Regions from separate parts of the Mesorhizobium sp. 113-3-9 genome, predicted to be linked through region 2. Evidence: riboswitches for the same ligand, from Rfam matches in the RefSeq annotation. Region 2 holds a riboswitch; each other region holds the start of a gene.
The links. Region 2 has a riboswitch for thiamine pyrophosphate ahead of MesoLj_RS17295 (Ykof family thiamine-binding protein). Riboswitches for the same ligand answer to the same signal wherever they lie in the genome.

Region 1 (5,846 bases), 2.0 Mb from region 2:
GGCCGTTGGGCCGGTGGCGCGGCGCCGACATCGGCCCCGCCAATCAGCACGCGGCCCGACAATGGCGTCTCGAACCCGGCGATGAGGTTGAGCAGCGTCGACTTGCCCGAACCGCTCGGCCCCATGATGGCAGTGATTTCCGCCGCGGCAAACGCGACATCGAAGACGAGCGGGGCCTCGCCATAGCTGAACGAAACCTCGTCCAGCCGCACCGGAACGCCCTTCCTGTCCATCGCCCCATCAGACATTGCCGACCTTTTCCCTGCCGAGCCAATCCGCGGCCAACACCAATGCGAGGCAGACGAGGCCAAGCAACAGCGCCAGGCCGGCGGCGTCCTCGGTGCGGTAGCTGCCCATGCGCGCCAGGAGAAGGTAGGGCAAGGTCTGCACGGAATCACTGCCGAACAGCGCGATCACGCCGAGATCGCCGAGCGACAGCGCCATGGCGAAAGCAAAAGCGGTGGCGAGCGGGCGCCGCAGTGATGGCCAGTCGACCAGCCGCAGCCTCGCCCAGCCGGCAATACCAAGCTGTGCGCAGAGCCGTTCGTGACGCTCGCTCGCCGCGTCATAGGCGGGACGGACGGCGCGCAGCGCGAACGGCATCGCCATGACAGCATTGACGGTGACAACCATCACCGGGGCGATGGCGAAGACATCGCCGGCATGGCGCAGCAACAGGAACCAGCCGGCGCCGATGACGATGGGCGGCACGACCAGGACGAACCCCGCGCCGGTGTCGGTTGCATGCTCAAGCAATGTCCTTGGCCCGGCACGGCGGCCCAGCGCCAGCGCTCGCCGCGCCATGGTGAGCGCCAGCGACAGCATCACCGAAAGCAGCGCCGACAGGAAGGCGAGCACGGCGCTGGTCAGCGTTGCTTGCCGGACGGTGGCCTCGCCGGCGAGCCGGCCGAGATCGGCGCCCAAACCGGCGACCACGGTCGCAGCCATCGGCCCGACAACGAACAGCAGTGCCAACACGATGAGCACGGCGTTGAGCGACGCCTCGGTCCCGTTGACGGAGAGATAGCGGCGCGGCGCGACCGGCAGGTTGGTGTCGCCGACCACATTGGCGCCAAGCCGCGTCAGCGCCAGGACCACGATGAACGTCAAGGCGATCTGCAGCAATGTCAGGGCGACCGCGCGCGCGGGATCGAAATCGAAGCGCAGCGCCTGATAGATGCCGACCTCCAGCGTCGTGGCGGCCGGCCCGCCGCCGAGTGTCAGCACGATGGTGAAGGAGGTGATGCAGAGCATGAAGACCAGCCCGGCGACGCCAGGCAGAGCCGCGCGCAACGTCGGCCATTCGATCAGCCGGAACGCCGGCCGCGCGCCCATGCCGAGCTGGCTCGCCAGCCGCCACTGGTCGGCGGGAATGGTCTGCAGCGCCTCGAGCAACAGTCGCACGCTGAGCGGTAGATTGAAAAAGACATGGGCGACGAGAATGCCGGACAGGCCGTAAATGCCAGGCCAGCCCCTGCCGCCAATCGCGCTGAACAGCCCGGCGAAGTAGCCGGCGCGACCGTAGAGCGCCAGGATGCCGAGCGCCGCGACGATCGCCGGCAGCGCCAGCGGCACGGCAAAGAGCTGCAGGATGAAGGCGCGGCCAAAGAAGCGCGGATGCCGCGACAGGGCGCGTGCGACGAAGAGTGCCGGAATGACCGAAAGCAGCGTCGAAAGGATTGCCTGCCAGAGCGTGAAGCGCACGACGCGAAGGAGATAGGGATCGAAGGCCGCCCAGGCGCCCGAGAAATCATGGGCGCCTTCGATGAGCAAGCCGGCAAACGCGCCACCGATCAGCAGCGTGATCGCGGCGAGCGCGATGATGCCGGCGGTGATGCGGGAGTCAGCGCGTTGCACGCTGGATCGCCCAGAATGCCTCTAGCGAGCGTCGCGTTCCTTCGCGCCCCCCTCTGTCCTGCCGGACATCTCCCCCACGAGGGGGGAGATAGGCAGTTTCCGCGCCTCGCTCATACCCGCCGCGTCGGCGATTGGCGAAATCACCGATAGCATCCGATCTCCCCCCTTGTGGGGGAGATGTCCGGTAGGACAGAGGGGGGCGCCGTAGAGCAATCATCTTTCGATCATACGGCCAATCTACTTGCTCATCACCGCCAGCCATTCATCGACCCAGGCCTTGCGGTTGGCCGCGACCTCTTCCGGGCTGAACAGCAAGGTCTTGGTCGGCTTGACAAGCTTGTCGAAGGCCGGGTTGAGCGGCTTGTCGGTCTTGCCGGCCGGGAACATCCAGTTGGTCTCGGGGATCGCATCCTGGAATTTCGGTCCGGTCATGAAGGCGATGAACTTTGCCGCCAGCGGATTCTTGGCTCCGGTCGTGGTGATGCCGGCGACCTCGATCTGCAGGTATTCGCCCTCTTCGAAGGAAGCCGCCTGGTAGCGCTGCGTGTTCTCGGCGACCATGTGGTAGGCCGGTGACGTCGTATAGGACAGCACCATCGGCGCTTCGCCCTTGGTGAACAGGCCATAGGCCTCGCTCCAGCCGGGCGTCACGGTCAGCACCTTGGCCTTGAGCTTGGCCCAGGCCTCCGGCGCCTTGTCGCCATAGACCGACTTCACCCACAGCAACAGGCCGAGGCCCGGCGTCGAGGTGCGCGGATCCTGGATGACGATCTTGTCGTCGGCGCTGCCTTCGACCAGGTCCTTCAAGCTCTTCGGCGGCGTCTTCAGCTTCTCGGTATCGTAAACGACAGCGAAATAGCCGTAGTCGAACGGAACGAAAGTATCGTCGCTCCAGCCGCCCGGCACATTAACGTCGTTCACCGCGCCATGCGGCGCGAACAACCCGCTGGCCTTGGCATCGGCGGTGAGATTGGTGTCGAGGCCGAGCACGATGTCGGCCTTGGTCGATGCGCCTTCGAGCTTGACGCGGTTGAGCAGCGCCACGCCATCGGCAACCGAGACGAACTCGACATCGCAGCCGCATTCGGCCTCGAATTCCTTCTTCACCACGGGACCTGGACCCCAGTCGGCGGTAAAGCTCTCATAGGTGTAGACGGTGAGCTTGTCCTTGGCCAAGGCCGGCCCCGACAGCGCAACAACCATGGCTGAGACAAGAGAGTATAAAAGCGTGCGCATCGGCGCCTCCTTCGTTCGCGTGACAAGGAATTGAGGCGTCGGACTGTCCGAAACGTCTAATCCCTCCGCCGGTACAAACCGGATCAGGTTCAGCGGGTTGGCGAGACTGCCTCTCAGCCGGTCCGCGAAAGATCGCAGCCGGCACCCCGTTAGAGCGTTTCGACACATAGGCCCGGCCGAGGAACCACGCAAGTGGGAGTTTGCCGCCTTCCGTTTCCGCTGCCGGGCTGGTACAGGCCACCGGATATGAGCACATTCACCATCCTGCTTGGCGGCGATCTCATCCGCACGCCCCGGCTCGACCGCCAGGTCGAGGGCTCGCGCGTGATCGCCGCCGACGCCGGCATCGGCCATGCCAGGCTGCTCGGCCTTGTGCCGGAACTGTGGGTGGGTGATTTCGATTCGGTGCCGGCCGACCTGCCCGCCGACCTCGCCGCGGTGCCACGCCAGACCTTCCCGGCGGAAAAAGACAAGACCGACGGGGAACTGGCGATCGCGGCAGCCCTTGAGCGCGGAGCGACCCGCCTTGTGTTGGCGGGCGCGTTCGGCGGCAAGCGCGCCGACCATGCCTTCCTGCATCTGGCGCTCGCCCTGCGCCTAGCCGAGGCCGGAACGGAGGTGCTGCTGACCAGCGGTGCCCAGGAAGGTGTCCCGCTGCTGTTGGGAACGGCCGGGTTCGACTATGCCGACGGCACGCTGTTTTCGATCCTCGGCTTTTCCGAACTTGCCGGCCTGACCGTTGCCGGTGCCAAATGGCCGCTGAATCAGGTCGAGGTGGCCTTCGGCTCATCACTGACCATCTCCAACGAGGTCAAGTTCGACAAGACCGGGGGCCGCCTCGAAATCGCGCTCGGCCATGGCCGCGCGCTGCTGCTCGCCCATCCCTATCCTTTGCCCGAAAGCTGACATGGCCCCGCCTCTTCTCAATCTCGACGGGATAAAACTGACCTTCGGCGGTACGCCGCTGCTCGACGGCGCCGCCTTGACCGCTTCGGCCGGCGACAAGATCGCGCTGGTCGGCCGCAATGGCTCCGGCAAGTCGACGCTGCTCAAGATCGCCGCCGGCCTGATCGAGCCGCAGGACGGCGAAGTCTTCCGCCAACCCTCGGCGACGGTCCGCTACCTCCCACAGATGCCCGACATGGAGGGCTTCGCCACCGTTCGCGGCTATGTCGAGGCGGGCCTCGGGCCTGCCGACGATCCCTATCGCGCCTCCTATCTGATGGAGCATCTTGGCTTGTCGGGCGAAGAGCGGCCGGGCGACCTCTCGGGTGGCGAGGCCAGGCGCGCCGCCCTGGCCCGCGTCATGGCGCCGGAACCCGACATTCTGCTACTTGATGAGCCGACCAACCATCTTGACCTGTCCGTCATCGAATGGCTCGAAGAAGAGCTTGTCCGCACCTCTTCGGCGCTCATCGTCATCTCGCACGACCGCCGCTTCCTCGAACGCGTGTCGCGCGCCACTGTCTGGCTCGACCGTGGCCAGACCCGCAGGCTGGACAAGGGTTTTGGCCATTTCGAGGAATGGCGTGACCTGGTGCTGGAAGAGGAAGAGCGCGAGCAGCACAAGCTCGGCCGCCAGATCGTGCGCGAGGAGCATTGGCTGCGCTATGGCGTGACGGCGCGGCGCAAGCGCAACATGCGCCGCCTCGGCGAGCTGCAGACCATGCGCCAGCGCTTCCGCGGCCATCGTGGCGCCGAAGGCAGCGCCAACATGGTGGCGAGCGATGCCGCCGAATCCGGCAAGCTGGTGATCGAAGCAAAGAACATCGAGAAGAGCTTTGGCGATCTCACCGTGGTCAAGGGCTTCTCGACCCGCATCCAGCGTGGCGACCGTGTCGGCCTCGTCGGGCCGAACGGCGCCGGCAAGACGACGTTGTTGAAGATGCTGACCGGCGAATTGGCGCCGGATGCCGGCTCGGTGCGGCTCGGCACCAATCTGGAAATCGCCACGCTCGACCAGAAGCGCGAGGCGGTCGACCCGCAGGAAACGCTGGCGCAGTATCTGACCGACGGGCGCGGCGAAAACCTCGTCATCAATGGCGAGCAGCGCCATGTCGTCTCCTACATGAAGGATTTTCTGTTCAAGCCGGAGCAGGCGCGCACGCCGGTGCGCGAACTGTCCGGCGGCGAGCGGGCGCGGCTGATCCTGGCGCGCGTGCTGGCGCGGCCGGCAAACCTGCTGGTGCTCGATGAGCCGACCAACGATCTCGACATGGAGACGCTGGAACTGCTGCAGGAACTGGTCGCTGGTTTTGCCGGCACCGTCATCCTGGTCAGCCACGACCGTGATTTCCTCGACCGCACAGTGACCAGCATCATCGCGCCGGACGGCGGCGGCCGCTGGGTCGAATATGCCGGCGGCTATTCCGACATGCTGGCGCAGCGCGGCGGCACCAGGCTCGACGACCGCAAGGCCCGCGCCAAGGCGGAAGCCGCAGATATGCCGGCGGCAGGCAAGAGCGAACCGGCGGCCCCAAAAGGGCCCGCGAAGAAACTGTCGTTCAAGCAGAAATTCGCCCTGGAATCGCTGCCGAAGAAGATCGAGGCGGTGACCGCATCGATCTCGCGGCTGGAGAACAACATCGCCGACCCGGCCTATTACGAGCGCGATCCGGCCTCGTTCCAGAAGACCATCGCCGCCCTCGACAAGGAACGCGCGACGCTGGCCGCGCTCGAGGAAGAATGGCTGGAGCTGGAGATGCTGCGCGAGGAGATGGAGGGGTAGTTGGTGCCTGCGAGGTTATGCGTCT
Region 2 (5,846 bases):
TCGGCCGTGTTCATACTCGACGTCAACCACTATACCGGGCCGCTGCTGGCAGGGTGGCTTGAAGCAGGCCATCACATCGGTGCGATTGTTGTGCCGGGGTTGCGTCGGCGCCCAAAGCACTTCAGCACAGGCAATTTACGCCGAAGACTGAAACGCAGATTGCTGCTCAGACGCTATATCGGCGACACGCCGGCAAGACTGATCGAATTCGGGCGACCTTATGATTGGGACACGCTCGGCAAGCAATTGTCGCAGGTCGAGGCCGCTGTGTTGATCTGCTATGCTTTCCCCACATTGGTCCCGCCGCAATTGCTGAGCATCTTTCCCAAGGGCGGGCTCAATCTTCACCCGGCGCTGCTGCCCAACTATCGGGGCCCGCATCCTCTCCACCGCCTGGCGGTGGACGGCCAGCATGCCGTTCATGGCGGTGTGACGCTGCATAAGATGTCCGCCGCCTTCGACGACGGCGACATCCTTGGGCAGGTGTCGTTTTCGGAAACAGACTGGGCGTCGCGGCGGGCCTTGATCGACGGCTTGGCAAGCGCGATGTGCACGCTGGTGAGCGAGGTGGCGCCGGCCTACTGCAAGGGCAGCCTTTCGGGGACACGGCAGCCGGCCGGCGATTTCATCTGGGCGCGGCTTGAATCTGCCCACACGATGATCTCGCCGGCCATGTCGATCGAGCATGTCGATCGGTTGTGGCACGTGCTGGGCAATATTCCAGGGATCTATCTCGATGTCGCCGGCCACAAGGTCAGGCTGGGGTTCCAGATCGAACGGCTAGGGTCGCCGACCGGACAAGTGCCGGTGGCACGATGGGGCACCGTGGAGTTCGATCTTGCCGATGGCAGGGTCCGGTATCTGGCCTATGGCCACCTGCTCAAACGGCTCTTGAAATTGCGCGACGCTTTCGCGCGCTCTCAAGTCAGAAGTCGGGTCCTGAAATAGCGGTCAGCGAGAAACGACTCGAGCAAGGGACTTGCCGAAAGCAGACCACCCCGTTCATCAAGACCGGTAAACGCGGAAAAGTCGCGGCGCTTGCGCTCCGCGACTTTCCTGGCTGCGATCGAAATTACTTGCCGCAGTTGTTGTCGTTCACCGTCGGTGCGGTTGCGTTGCCGTTGGCGTCGCTCTGCGCGCCCTGGGGATTGGTCGGGCAGTTCTTATCCGCATTGGAATTCATGTCGCCCGGCGCGGTGGTGGTGCTGTTGGTCGCCGCCGGATCAACCGTATTGGGTGAGGCCGGCGTGCTGGGGTCCACTGTGATTGACTGGCCGCTGCCGCCCGACCCGTCCGTGCCGTTTGCGCTATTGCTTTGCGCCATCGCGGATGTGGCAAGAGCAACGGTGAACGCCGAAGCTGCGAGGATTTTCATGAACATGGTTCTGTCTCCATTTCTGTGAACTCGTCGCGTTGCGACTGGTGGGTCAACCTCGCGGCTTGGCGAAGGTTCCCGATAAAATTCGCGCGGGGAGGACCCTCCGGCGTCCATCCCGTGATCAGATCTGGTGCAATGTTTTTGGCCCATTGCGCCGAAAAAACAGCTTCCCCTTCAGTTCGAATGGTGCTTTAACGCGTCCATCCACAGGGGTGCTCCGTACGGTCGGGGCTGAGACGGGGGCGGCAAGCCCACAGACCCTAGAAGCTGATCTGGGTAATACCAGCGGAGCGAGGCGGGCGATGTTTTCAGGCGCACAGATTTCCCTATATCCCATGGCTGACGATTTCGTCGGTGTCATCCTTGGTGCGCTCGGCGCACTCGATCCCTACCGGGACAGGCTCAGGATCGAGACCGACGACATTTCGACCTTGCTGGTCGGACCACCCGAGGTGTTGTTCCCGGCGCTGCGCGATCTGTTCGTGGCGGCGGCGCGGACCGGCAAGCATTGCGTGCTGTCGGCGGCCATTTCGCGCGGCTGCCCGGGTGAGCCGGACGATCCGATCTGCCGCTCCGACGCGTTTGGCGGACCTGTCGGGCCGCTCGGCCCACGCAAGGAAGCCGCCATCGCCGCGGTGCGCGATGCTGCTGCCACCGGCCAGCCGGCGGCGGCGCAATTCTCGCTCTATGTGATGGGCACCGGCGACCACATGGACGAGATCTATGGCTGCATCGATTTCCTGAAGCAGTCCGGAGTCTACGATCGCTCCAAGAACTTCTGCACCAAATTGCGCGGCGACACGGGCGCGATCTTTTCAGCACTGAACGAGGCCTTCTGCCGCTTCGGGCCGGGTGCCGGCCACGTAACCCTCGACGTCACGGTTTCGGCCAACAGCCCGTCGGCTGTCTAAGCCGGCCGCGCTTTCGCGCGACCCCGTCAAAGGTTATGCCCGTGGTCTCATCATCAGTGCCGCGCCCGCTCGCGGAGTCCCTTGCCAAGGCAGTACCCGCCGTCATCTCGGTCGGGTTGCTGCTCGTGGCGTGGCAACTCTACGCTACCTATTCCGGTATCAAGCCGACGATCCTGCCTGCGCCGTCACGCGTCTTCGAACAGGCGATGCTCAATCGCGGGGCGCTGGTCGACAACGCTATTCCGACCATCCGCGCCACGCTGATCGGCTTTGCCTGTTCGCTCAGTGCCGCCTTTCTGCTGTCCATGCTGGTCGATTTCTTCCAGCCGCTGCGGCGCGCGCTGTTTCCTGTCTTCATCATCAGCCAGACCTTGCCGCTGGTGGCGATCGCGCCGCTGGTGGTGCTGTGGTTCGGCTTCGGGCTGGCCCCGAAGATCATGCTGGTCGCGCTGGTCACCTTCTTTCCCATGCTGGTGGCTCTGGTGCAGGGCTACGAGGCGACCGAGACCGAGATCGGCCAGATGCTGCGCGCCATGGGAGCAGGGCGCTGGCGCGTCTTCTTGCTGGCGCGGCTGCCTTCGGCGCTGCCCTATTTCTTCGCGGGCCTGCGGATCTCCATCACCTATGCGGTGGTCGGCGCCATCTTCGCCGAATATGCGGGTGCGGCGAAAGGGCTGGGCATCTACATGCTCAACGCCAAGAACAATTTCCGCCCCGACCTTGTGCTGGCCGCCGTCGGTGTCAGCGCCGCGCTGACGCTTGTCCTGTTCGGGCTGACGGCGCTCTTGCAGCGCTTTGCCATGCCCTGGGAACGGGCCGGTCGGCAGCCGGCGGGGAAGGGCGCGCGGAGATGAGCCGGCTCGAATTGCGGCATGTGCGCAAGGCATTCGGTGGGCTCGACGTGCTCGCCGATATTTCGCTCAGCGTTGGCGCCGGCGAATTCGTCTCCATCCTTGGGCCTTCGGGTGCCGGCAAGTCGACGCTGTTCCAGCTCCTGACGGGTGCCGAGCATGGCGAGGGCGACATGTTGTTCGACGGCGCGCCGCTCGACGATCATGGCAGGCATTTTGCCTTCATGCCGCAGCGCGACGCGCTGATGCCGTGGCGGCGCATCATCGACAACACGACGCTCGGGCTGGAAGTGCAAGGCACCAGGCGCAAGGTGGCGCGGGCTCGCGTCGCGCCGCTGTTTGCCGAGTTCGGGCTTGCCGGCTTCGAGCGGCATTTTCCGGCACAGCTTTCGGGCGGCATGCGCCAGCGCGCGGCGCTTTTGCGCACGGTGGTGCAGGAGCGCGACATGCTTCTGCTGGACGAGCCGTTCGGCGCGCTCGACGCGCTGACCCGCGCGGCCATGCAGCGCTGGCTCGAGCAGATGTGGCGGCACCATCGCTGGACGGCGTTGCTGATCACGCACGATGTGCGTGAGGCCGTGTTCCTGTCCGACCGCATCTATGTGCTGTCGGCGCGCCCGGCCCGTGTGCTGCGTGAAATCAGGGTGCCGCTGCCGCGCCCGCGCGATCCGGCCGGTGCTGCCGCGCGACAGGCCGGCGCACTCGAGGCCGAGATCCTCGACATCTTGCTCAACCCTCAACCATCCAAAGGACACGACCATGACTGAATTGACGCGCCGGCAGGCTTTGCTGCTCACCCTTGCCAGCGGTCTTCCGCTGGTCGCGGGATCGAGCCGCTCCTTCGCGGCAACGCAAAAAGTCTCTGTCGCGCTGGACTGGACCGTCAACACCAACCACGTCGGGCTGTTCGTCGCCCGCGACAAGGGATTTTACCGCGAGGCCGGCCTCGAGGTCGACATCCTGCCCTACAGCGACACCGGCGCCGGCACGCTGGTCGCCAACCGCGTTGCCGATTTCGGCATCAACGGCACCATCAGCCTCTTCACCCAGAGGACCGCCGGTGCCGACTTGAAGGCGGTCTATGCGGTGGTGCAGGCCGAAACCGGCCGGGTGGTCTTCAATGCGGTGCGCAGCGAGATCAAAAGCCCGAGGGACCTCGACGGCCTGACCTATGGCGGTTTCGGCAGCGCCTGGGAAAATGCGCTGATCTCGACCATCATCCGCCATGACGGCGGCAAGGGCAATTTCGAGACGGTGACGCTCGGCACCTCCGCCTATGAGGCGCTGGCCAATGGCTCGGTCGACTTCACGCTGGAGGTCGCGACCTGGGAAGGCGTCGAGGCCGAACTCAAAGGCGTCAAGCAGCGCAGCTTCGTCTATGCCGACTACGGCGTCCCCGACGAGCACACGACACTGATCTCGTCGAGCGAAGCGTATCTTAAAGCAAACCCGGCATTGGCATCGGCCTTCGTCGAGGCAACGCGGCGCGGTTATCAGTTCACCGTCGATCATCCGGAAGAAGCCGCCGTGCTGCTGATCGCCGCCAACAAGGATGCCCTGACCAATCCGTTCTTGATCAAGGCGTCGCTGAAAGTGCTGATCGACGGACACTATCTGCGCGCGGAAAACGGTGCCATCGGTACGATGGACCCGGCCAAGATGGACGCGATCGGCGGCTATCTCTTCACTGCGGGCATTTTGCACGACGCCGACGGCAAGGTTCTGACGCAACGTCCGGATTTCGCCAGGTATTTCGCAAATTCATATCTGGGTTGAGGCTGGATGCGCGTCACCGGTGGCGCTCGGTGAGCTACGTCGGTTTGGCGTCGGGGCGCATCTTTCTCCAGCCTTCCGGTCGATCCCGTCAATCCTGATCCGGTCTTGCCGGTTAACCGCCCGGCAATGGTTGCATGCAATGGTCCCGCCGAGGGGATCATCGGGGTGTTTGCCTTGTTCACGTCAAAAAGTGGAACGCTTCCAAGCGCTGGCCGGGACAGGATCTTATCCGACGTGCGCAAGCGCGAGATCCTTGCCGACCTGCGTGAAGGCTTCTTTCGCGCCTGTGCCCTGGCCTGCGCGGGGCTGTTCGTCTATCGCGGCCTTTATCAGGTTGTGGAGGATCCGACCCGGCTCAACGCCGCCTTGGTGGCGATTTCCGAGATACTCACCTTCACCTGGCTGCTTCTGTCGCGGCGTCCGGTGACGCGTGACTGGAATCCGCTTACGGTCATCGTCTCCGTGAGCGCCAGTTTCGGGGTTGCATTGATCAGCCTTGAACCTGGCACGGCGCTCGTTCCAGTCTATATCGCGGCGCCGTTGCAGGTCGCGGCGCTGCTATTCGTCATCTGGGGCAAGATATCGCTTGGCCGTTCCTTTGCCATCCTGCCCGGCAACCGTGGCGTGATGACGGGCGGCGCCTACCGTATCGTGCGGCACCCGATCTATGCCGGCTACCTTGCCGGCCACGTGCTCTACCTGCTGTCGGCCTTTTCCTTCCACAACCTCGCGGTCTATGCGGTCATCACCTATTTGCAGCTTTATCGCATCCTGCGCGAGGAGGCCCTGCTGGCGGCCGAGCCGGAATATCGTGCCTACATGGAACGGGTGCACTACAGGCTGTTCTACCGCATATTCTGAGAGCAGGACTGTCGACGAAGAGGCTGGGGGCGATCCTGTCGGGCTTGGGGATGGCTGCAGCGCTTGCCC
Region 3 (5,846 bases), 3.8 Mb from region 2:
CGCCCAAGCGGCTGATCGATCTGCTCTTCCGTTTCCTTAACCAGAATGGTGGCCCCTATCGAGCCGCGCCCTCGGAAAGGAATTCCCGGCTCTGACCAATGACGAAGCGCGGGCGGCTCGAGGCGATCTATGCGCAGACCAGAAAACGGCAAAGCACGCGGCAGAAGCCTTTCCCTGGGACTGCCGGTCGACCCTTGCGTTAGCGCCGAAACTCGGGACGTCAAGTTCTGGGGCAAACCGGACAAGCCGAAGGTGTGTCGGGAATGCTGCTGCGCCACGGCAGTGATTTCTGCATCATCTATACGCCTATATACGCAGTGCCGGCGTCAGCACCCCAGCGGTCGAAGATACGCGACAAGTCGCGTGCAAGTCATCTTGGGGACGCTGACAACAAGGTACGTGCGCTCAATCGCGTCCACCCCATTCACAAAACCGGCTCCGTGGAGTAGTGGGAACGCAGAGAAATCTCCGGTCGCAGCCTTACCCGGTCAAAACAAGGATTCAAACCATGAAAGCCCTCGTCATCTGCTCCGGCGGATTGGACTCTGTTTCGCTCGCTCACAAGGTGGCGACCGAGCAGAAACTCATTGGCCTGCTTTCGTTCGATTACGGCCAGAGGCACAAAAAGGAACTCGGCTTTGCCGCTATCTGCGCCAAGCGGCTGGCTGTTCCGCACCAGATCGTCGATATCCGCGATGTTGGCCGGAACCTGAGCGGCTCGGCGCTGACTGATAATGTGGACGTGCCCGACGGGCACTATGCCGAAGACTCCATGAGGATCACGGTGGTGCCGAATAGGAACGCCATCATGCTGGCCATCGCCTTCGGGGTTGCCGCCGCGAAGAAGGCCGATGCGGTGGCCACTGCCGTCCACGGCGGAGATCATTTCATCTATCCCGATTGCCGGCCCGCTTTTATCGACGCCTTTCAGACGATGCAGAACCATGCCCTCGCAGGCTACGCCGATATCCGCCTGTACGCTCCGTATGTGAATATGTCGAAGGCCGACATCGTCAGCGAGGGGGCAAAGTACGCCACACCGTTCGAGGCGACGTGGTCCTGCTACAAGGGCGGTGCACGTCATTGCGGTCGCTGCGGGACATGCGTCGAACGGCGCGAAGCATTCGATCTGGCCGGCATCACCGACCCGACAGATTATGAGGACGCAGACTTCTGGCTCCACGCTATCCAGACAAGGAGCGCGTGATGTTCCGCATTACCAAAGAGTTCCACTTCTCGGCCTCGCATCAGCTCACCTCCTTGCCACCAGATCATCAGTGCGCACGTCTGCACGGCCACAACTACATCGTCGTAGTGGAGCTTTCAGGTGGCGAACTGGACGAACACGGCTTTGTGCGCGACTACCAAGATCTGGCGGCGTTCAAGCACTACATCGATGGGACGTTCGACCATCGGCATCTTAACGACGTGCTGGGGCATGACCATGCCACAGCGGAATGTCTGGCCAGGCACTTCTACGACTGGTGCAAGGTGCGGCTACCCGAAACCTCCGCCGTGCGGGTGAGCGAGACGCCGAAAACCTGGGCGGAATACCGACCATGACTTGCGCGTTGCATCCCGGAATCCGGGTGAGCGAGATTTTTGGGCCGACCATTCAGGGCGAAGGCGTGCTGATCGGCTTGCCGACGGTGTTCGTAAGAACCGGCGGGTGCGATTATCGCTGTTCCTGGTGCGACAGCCTGCATGCGGTGGACCGTCGCTTCCGCCATGATTGGGAGATGATGTCTTCCGACGCGGTTTGGCAAAAGGTCATTGCACTTTCCGGCGGTCAGCCCGTGATGGTATCGCTGTCGGGCGGCAATCCGGCCATCCAGCCGCTTGGCCAGTTGATCGACCGCGGGCATGGTGAGGGCTACCGTTTTGCATTGGAAACCCAAGGTTCGGTGTCTAAGCAATGGTTCGCGGATCTCGACGTGCTGGTACTCAGCCCCAAGCCGCCCTCAAGTGAAATGACGACAGATTGGGCCGCGTTCGACGCCTGCTTAGAGGCGGCGCAGGATAAGCCGCAGACGGCGCTCAAGCTCGTCGTCTTCGACGAAGATGACTATGCCTATGCCAAAGACGCCGCGGCGCGCTACCCGCAATTACCCGTCTATCTGCAGCCCGGCAATCACACGCCGCCGCGTCCCGGCAACGAAGACGGGTTCATCGACATGGCCGGTGTGATGAGGCGCATGGAATGGCTGGTTGAAAAAGTGACCCGTGACAGGTGGTTCGAGGCGCGTGTACTGCCGCAGCTTCATGTTCTGCTCTGGGGAAACAAACGGGGCGTCTAGCCGAAGGGGAAGGATTGCCGACGACGAGCAAGACAGACCTCTATAGCAATCTCACCCAACTGGGCGGCAGCAGCGTCGTTCCGGAAAGCCCCGAAAACACCGTGCTGGAAAAGGCACCGAAATCCGCATGAGGGCTCGCCTTATTGGGGGCGCTTCACCGCTCCTCTGGAGCGTGACTTGCTCTCGATACTACCATGCTTTTCCGCTGGGTTTGTTTGGTTGCCGATCACCGCTGCGGGACGAATGCGCTTGACAAAATAGCGACGGGCCGTTCAATTCGATGCATTCACCAGGGGAGTCCCGGCAAGGGGCTGAGATACTGCTGGCTTTCGCGGCGCAGTGACCCGTTGAACCTGATCCAGTTCATACTGGCGTAGGGACGGTGCAAGCGCTTTGCGGGAGTTTACGCCCGAGGTCCTGTTTCGGCAGGCCGACCAAAGCGTCTTTTCATCCTTCCGGCACAGAACTGGGTCTCCAATGCATGAGCAAAGGAGCCTCACGATGAATGCCCTCACCCCCGCCGTGTCGACGGGACCACTGCCCGCCTCGCGGAAAATCCACAAATCCGGCGTCCTCCACCCGCAGATCAGGGTGCCGATGCGCGAAATCTCCGTTCATCCAACGGCCGGCGAGCCGCCCGTCATCGTCTACGATCCATCAGGCCCCTATACCGACCCGACAGTCGAAACCAGCATTGAAAAGGGCCTCGCCCGGCTTCGCCATGAATGGATTACCGCGCGCGGCGATGTCGAAGCCTATGACGGCCGCCATGTCCGGCCGGAAGACAATGGATTCGCGGTGGGTGAGCGCCTGACGCCGGAATTTCCCATTCGCAATCGGCCGCTCAGGGCCAGGTCAGGTAAGGCGGTGACGCAGCTTGCCTATGCCCGCGCCGGCATCATCACGCCTGAAATGGAGTTCGTCGCCATCCGCGAGAACCTCGGCCGCGAGATGCTGCGCGGCACGCTGCAACGCGACGGCGAAGCCTTCGGCGCATCGATCCCCGACCTCGTCACGCCGGAATTCGTGCGTGACGAGGTGGCTCGCGGGCGCGCAATCATTCCCGCCAACATCAATCATCCCGAGAGCGAGCCGATGATCATCGGCCGCAATTTCCTGGTCAAGATCAACGCCAATATCGGCAACTCGGCGGTCACCTCCTCGATGGCCGAGGAGGTCGAAAAGATGGTCTGGGCGATCCGCTGGGGCGCCGATACGGTGATGGACCTCTCGACCGGCCGCAACATCCACAACATCCGCGAATGGATCGTGCGCAATGCGCCGGTGCCGATCGGCACGGTGCCTCTCTATCAGGCGCTCGAAAAGGTCAACGGCATCGCCGAGGATCTGAGCTGGGAGGTCTACCGCGACACGCTGATCGAACAGGCCGAACAGGGCGTCGACTATTTCACCATCCACGCAGGCGTGCGGCTGCACTACATCCCGCTGACGGTCGACCGGGTCACGGGTATCGTGTCGCGCGGCGGGTCGATCATGGCCAAATGGTGCCTGCACCATCACCGGGAGAGCTTCCTTTACGAGCATTTCGCCGAAATCTGCGACATCTGCCGCGCCTATGACGTGTCCTTTTCGCTCGGCGACGGCCTTCGTCCCGGCTCGATCGCCGACGCCAACGACGCGGCGCAATTCGCCGAGCTGGAAACGCTCGGCGAGCTGACGAAGATCGCCTGGGCCAAGGATTGCCAGGTGATGATCGAGGGGCCCGGCCACGTGCCGATGCACAAGATCAAGGAGAACATGGACAAGCAACTCGCCGTCTGCGGCGAGGCGCCTTTCTATACGCTTGGACCGCTGACGACCGACATCGCGCCGGGTTACGACCACATCACCTCAGGTATCGGCGCCGCCATGATCGGCTGGTTCGGCACCGCCATGCTCTGCTACGTCACACCGAAGGAACATCTCGGCCTTCCCGATCGCAACGACGTCAAGATTGGCGTGATCACCTACAAGATCGCAGCACACGCCGCCGACCTAGGGAAGGGGCATCCGGCGGCGAAAGTCAGGGATGACGCCCTTTCCCGCGCGCGCTTCGAGTTCCGCTGGGAGGACCAGTTCAACCTGTCGCTCGATCCCGAAACAGCGCGGTCCTTCCACGACCAGACCTTGCCCAAGGAAGCGCACAAGCTGGCGCATTTCTGCTCGATGTGCGGGCCGAAATTCTGCTCGATGCGGATTTCCCACGACATTCGTGCCGAAGCGCAGAAGGAGGGCATGGCGGCGATGGCGGCGAAATACCGCGAGGGCGGCGATCTCTACGTGCCGGCGGACGAGACCGGCACACCGCTGGTGCCGGAGGCGCATGAGCGGTCATGAGGGTGCTGGTCAAAGGGGCCGGCGTCGCCGGTCTCACCGCAGCCTTCGAACTCGCCACGCGCGGCGCGGCGGTGACAGTTGCTGAGACAAGACATGGCCTCGGCGGCAATGCGTCGTGGTTCGCCGGCGGCATGCTGGCGCCATGGTGCGAGCGCGAAAGCGCCGAGCAACCGGTGCTGGATCTCGGACGCGATGCCGCCGACTGGTGGGAGGCGGCAACGCCCGGGCAGGTGACGCGGGCCGGAACACTGGTCGTGGCCGCGCCGCGCGATGCGGGCGAACTCGACCGGTTCGCCAGCCGCACGTCGGGTCATCGGCGCGTCGATGAGGATGAAATCGCGTTGCTGGAGCCCGACCTCGCCGGCCGCTTCCGCCGCGGACTGCTCTTCTCCGACGAAGCCCATCTCGACCCGCGCCAGGCGATGGCGGCACTTCATGACAGGCTGGCGGCGATGGGAGTCGAATTCCACTTCTGCGCCGATGCCCCGGCTGTTTCCGGGTTCGGTCGTCAAATCGACTGCACGGGAATGTCCGCCGTCGATGGAAGGCTGCGTGGCGTTCGTGGCGAGATGCTGATCCTGCGTACGCCTGATGTCTCGCTGTCGCGCCCGGTCCGGCTGCTTCATCCGCGCTTTCCGCTCTATATGGTGCCACGCACCGACCACCGTTTCATGATCGGCGCGACGATGATCGAGAGCCAGTCCACTGGACCTGTCACGGCTCGTTCAATGATGGAGCTTTTGGGCGCGGCCTATGCCCTCCATCCGGCCTTTGGCGAGGCCGAGATCGTTGAAACCGGTGTCGGCGTTCGTCCGGCCTTTCCCGACAACCTGCCCCGCGTCGAAGCGAGCGGAGACACCGTCGCGATCAATGGGCTCTATCGTCACGGTTTTCTCCTCGCCCCCGCCATGGCGCGCCAAGCTGCCGACCTGGTTTTCAATCAAGACGGAACCAAGGAACCTACTCATGAAACTGATGGTCAACGGCGAAGCGCGTGAGGTTGCCGCCACCACGCTGGCGGCGCTGCTTGCGGCGCTCGACTATGAGGGCGATTGGCTGGCGACGGCCGTCAACAGCGACGTCGTGCACAAAGCCCGGCGGGCAGAATTCCAGTTGAGCGACGGCGACCGGATCGAAATCCTCTCGCCCATGCAGGGAGGCTAGCATGCTGGAGCTTTTCGGGACGCCACTTCCCTCCCGCCTGCTTCTCGG

Region 1: it holds a riboswitch for thiamine pyrophosphate, as region 2 does, so the genes downstream of both, thiB (thiamine ABC transporter substrate binding subunit) here and MesoLj_RS17295 (Ykof family thiamine-binding protein) in region 2, are expected to answer to the same signal.
Region 3: it holds a riboswitch for thiamine pyrophosphate, as region 2 does, so the genes downstream of both, thiC (phosphomethylpyrimidine synthase ThiC) here and MesoLj_RS17295 (Ykof family thiamine-binding protein) in region 2, are expected to answer to the same signal.

The regions. Positions count from the first base shown of each region.
Region 1 covers NZ_AP023246.1:1,511,408-1,517,253, reverse strand. The annotation lists gene thiQ (thiamine ABC transporter ATP-binding protein) at 1-248, opposite strand, end outside; gene thiP (thiamine/thiamine pyrophosphate ABC transporter permease) at 241-1,857, opposite strand; gene thiB (thiamine ABC transporter substrate binding subunit) at 2,095-3,093, opposite strand; TPP riboswitch at 3,137-3,252, opposite strand; gene MesoLj_RS07315 (thiamine diphosphokinase) at 3,340-3,999, shown strand; gene MesoLj_RS07310 (ABC-F family ATP-binding cassette domain-containing protein) at 4,001-5,821, shown strand.
Region 2 covers NZ_AP023246.1:3,547,068-3,552,913, forward strand. The annotation lists gene MesoLj_RS17285 (formyltransferase family protein) at 160-948, shown strand; gene MesoLj_RS17290 (hypothetical protein) at 1,073-1,381, opposite strand; TPP riboswitch at 1,577-1,690, shown strand; gene MesoLj_RS17295 (Ykof family thiamine-binding protein) at 1,681-2,289, shown strand; gene MesoLj_RS17300 (ABC transporter permease) at 2,325-3,143, shown strand; gene MesoLj_RS17305 (ABC transporter ATP-binding protein) at 3,140-3,907, shown strand; gene MesoLj_RS17310 (ABC transporter substrate-binding protein) at 3,900-4,916, shown strand; gene MesoLj_RS17315 (methyltransferase family protein) at 5,151-5,777, shown strand.
Region 3 covers NZ_AP023246.1:7,384,991-7,390,836, forward strand. The annotation lists gene MesoLj_RS36790 (hypothetical protein) at 1-95, shown strand, start outside; gene queC (7-cyano-7-deazaguanine synthase QueC) at 509-1,207, shown strand; gene queD (6-carboxytetrahydropterin synthase QueD) at 1,207-1,563, shown strand; gene queE (7-carboxy-7-deazaguanine synthase QueE) at 1,560-2,297, shown strand; TPP riboswitch at 2,579-2,695, shown strand; gene thiC (phosphomethylpyrimidine synthase ThiC) at 2,799-4,634, shown strand; gene thiO (glycine oxidase ThiO) at 4,631-5,632, shown strand; gene thiS (sulfur carrier protein ThiS) at 5,601-5,798, shown strand; gene MesoLj_RS35290 (thiazole synthase) at 5,800-5,846, shown strand, end outside.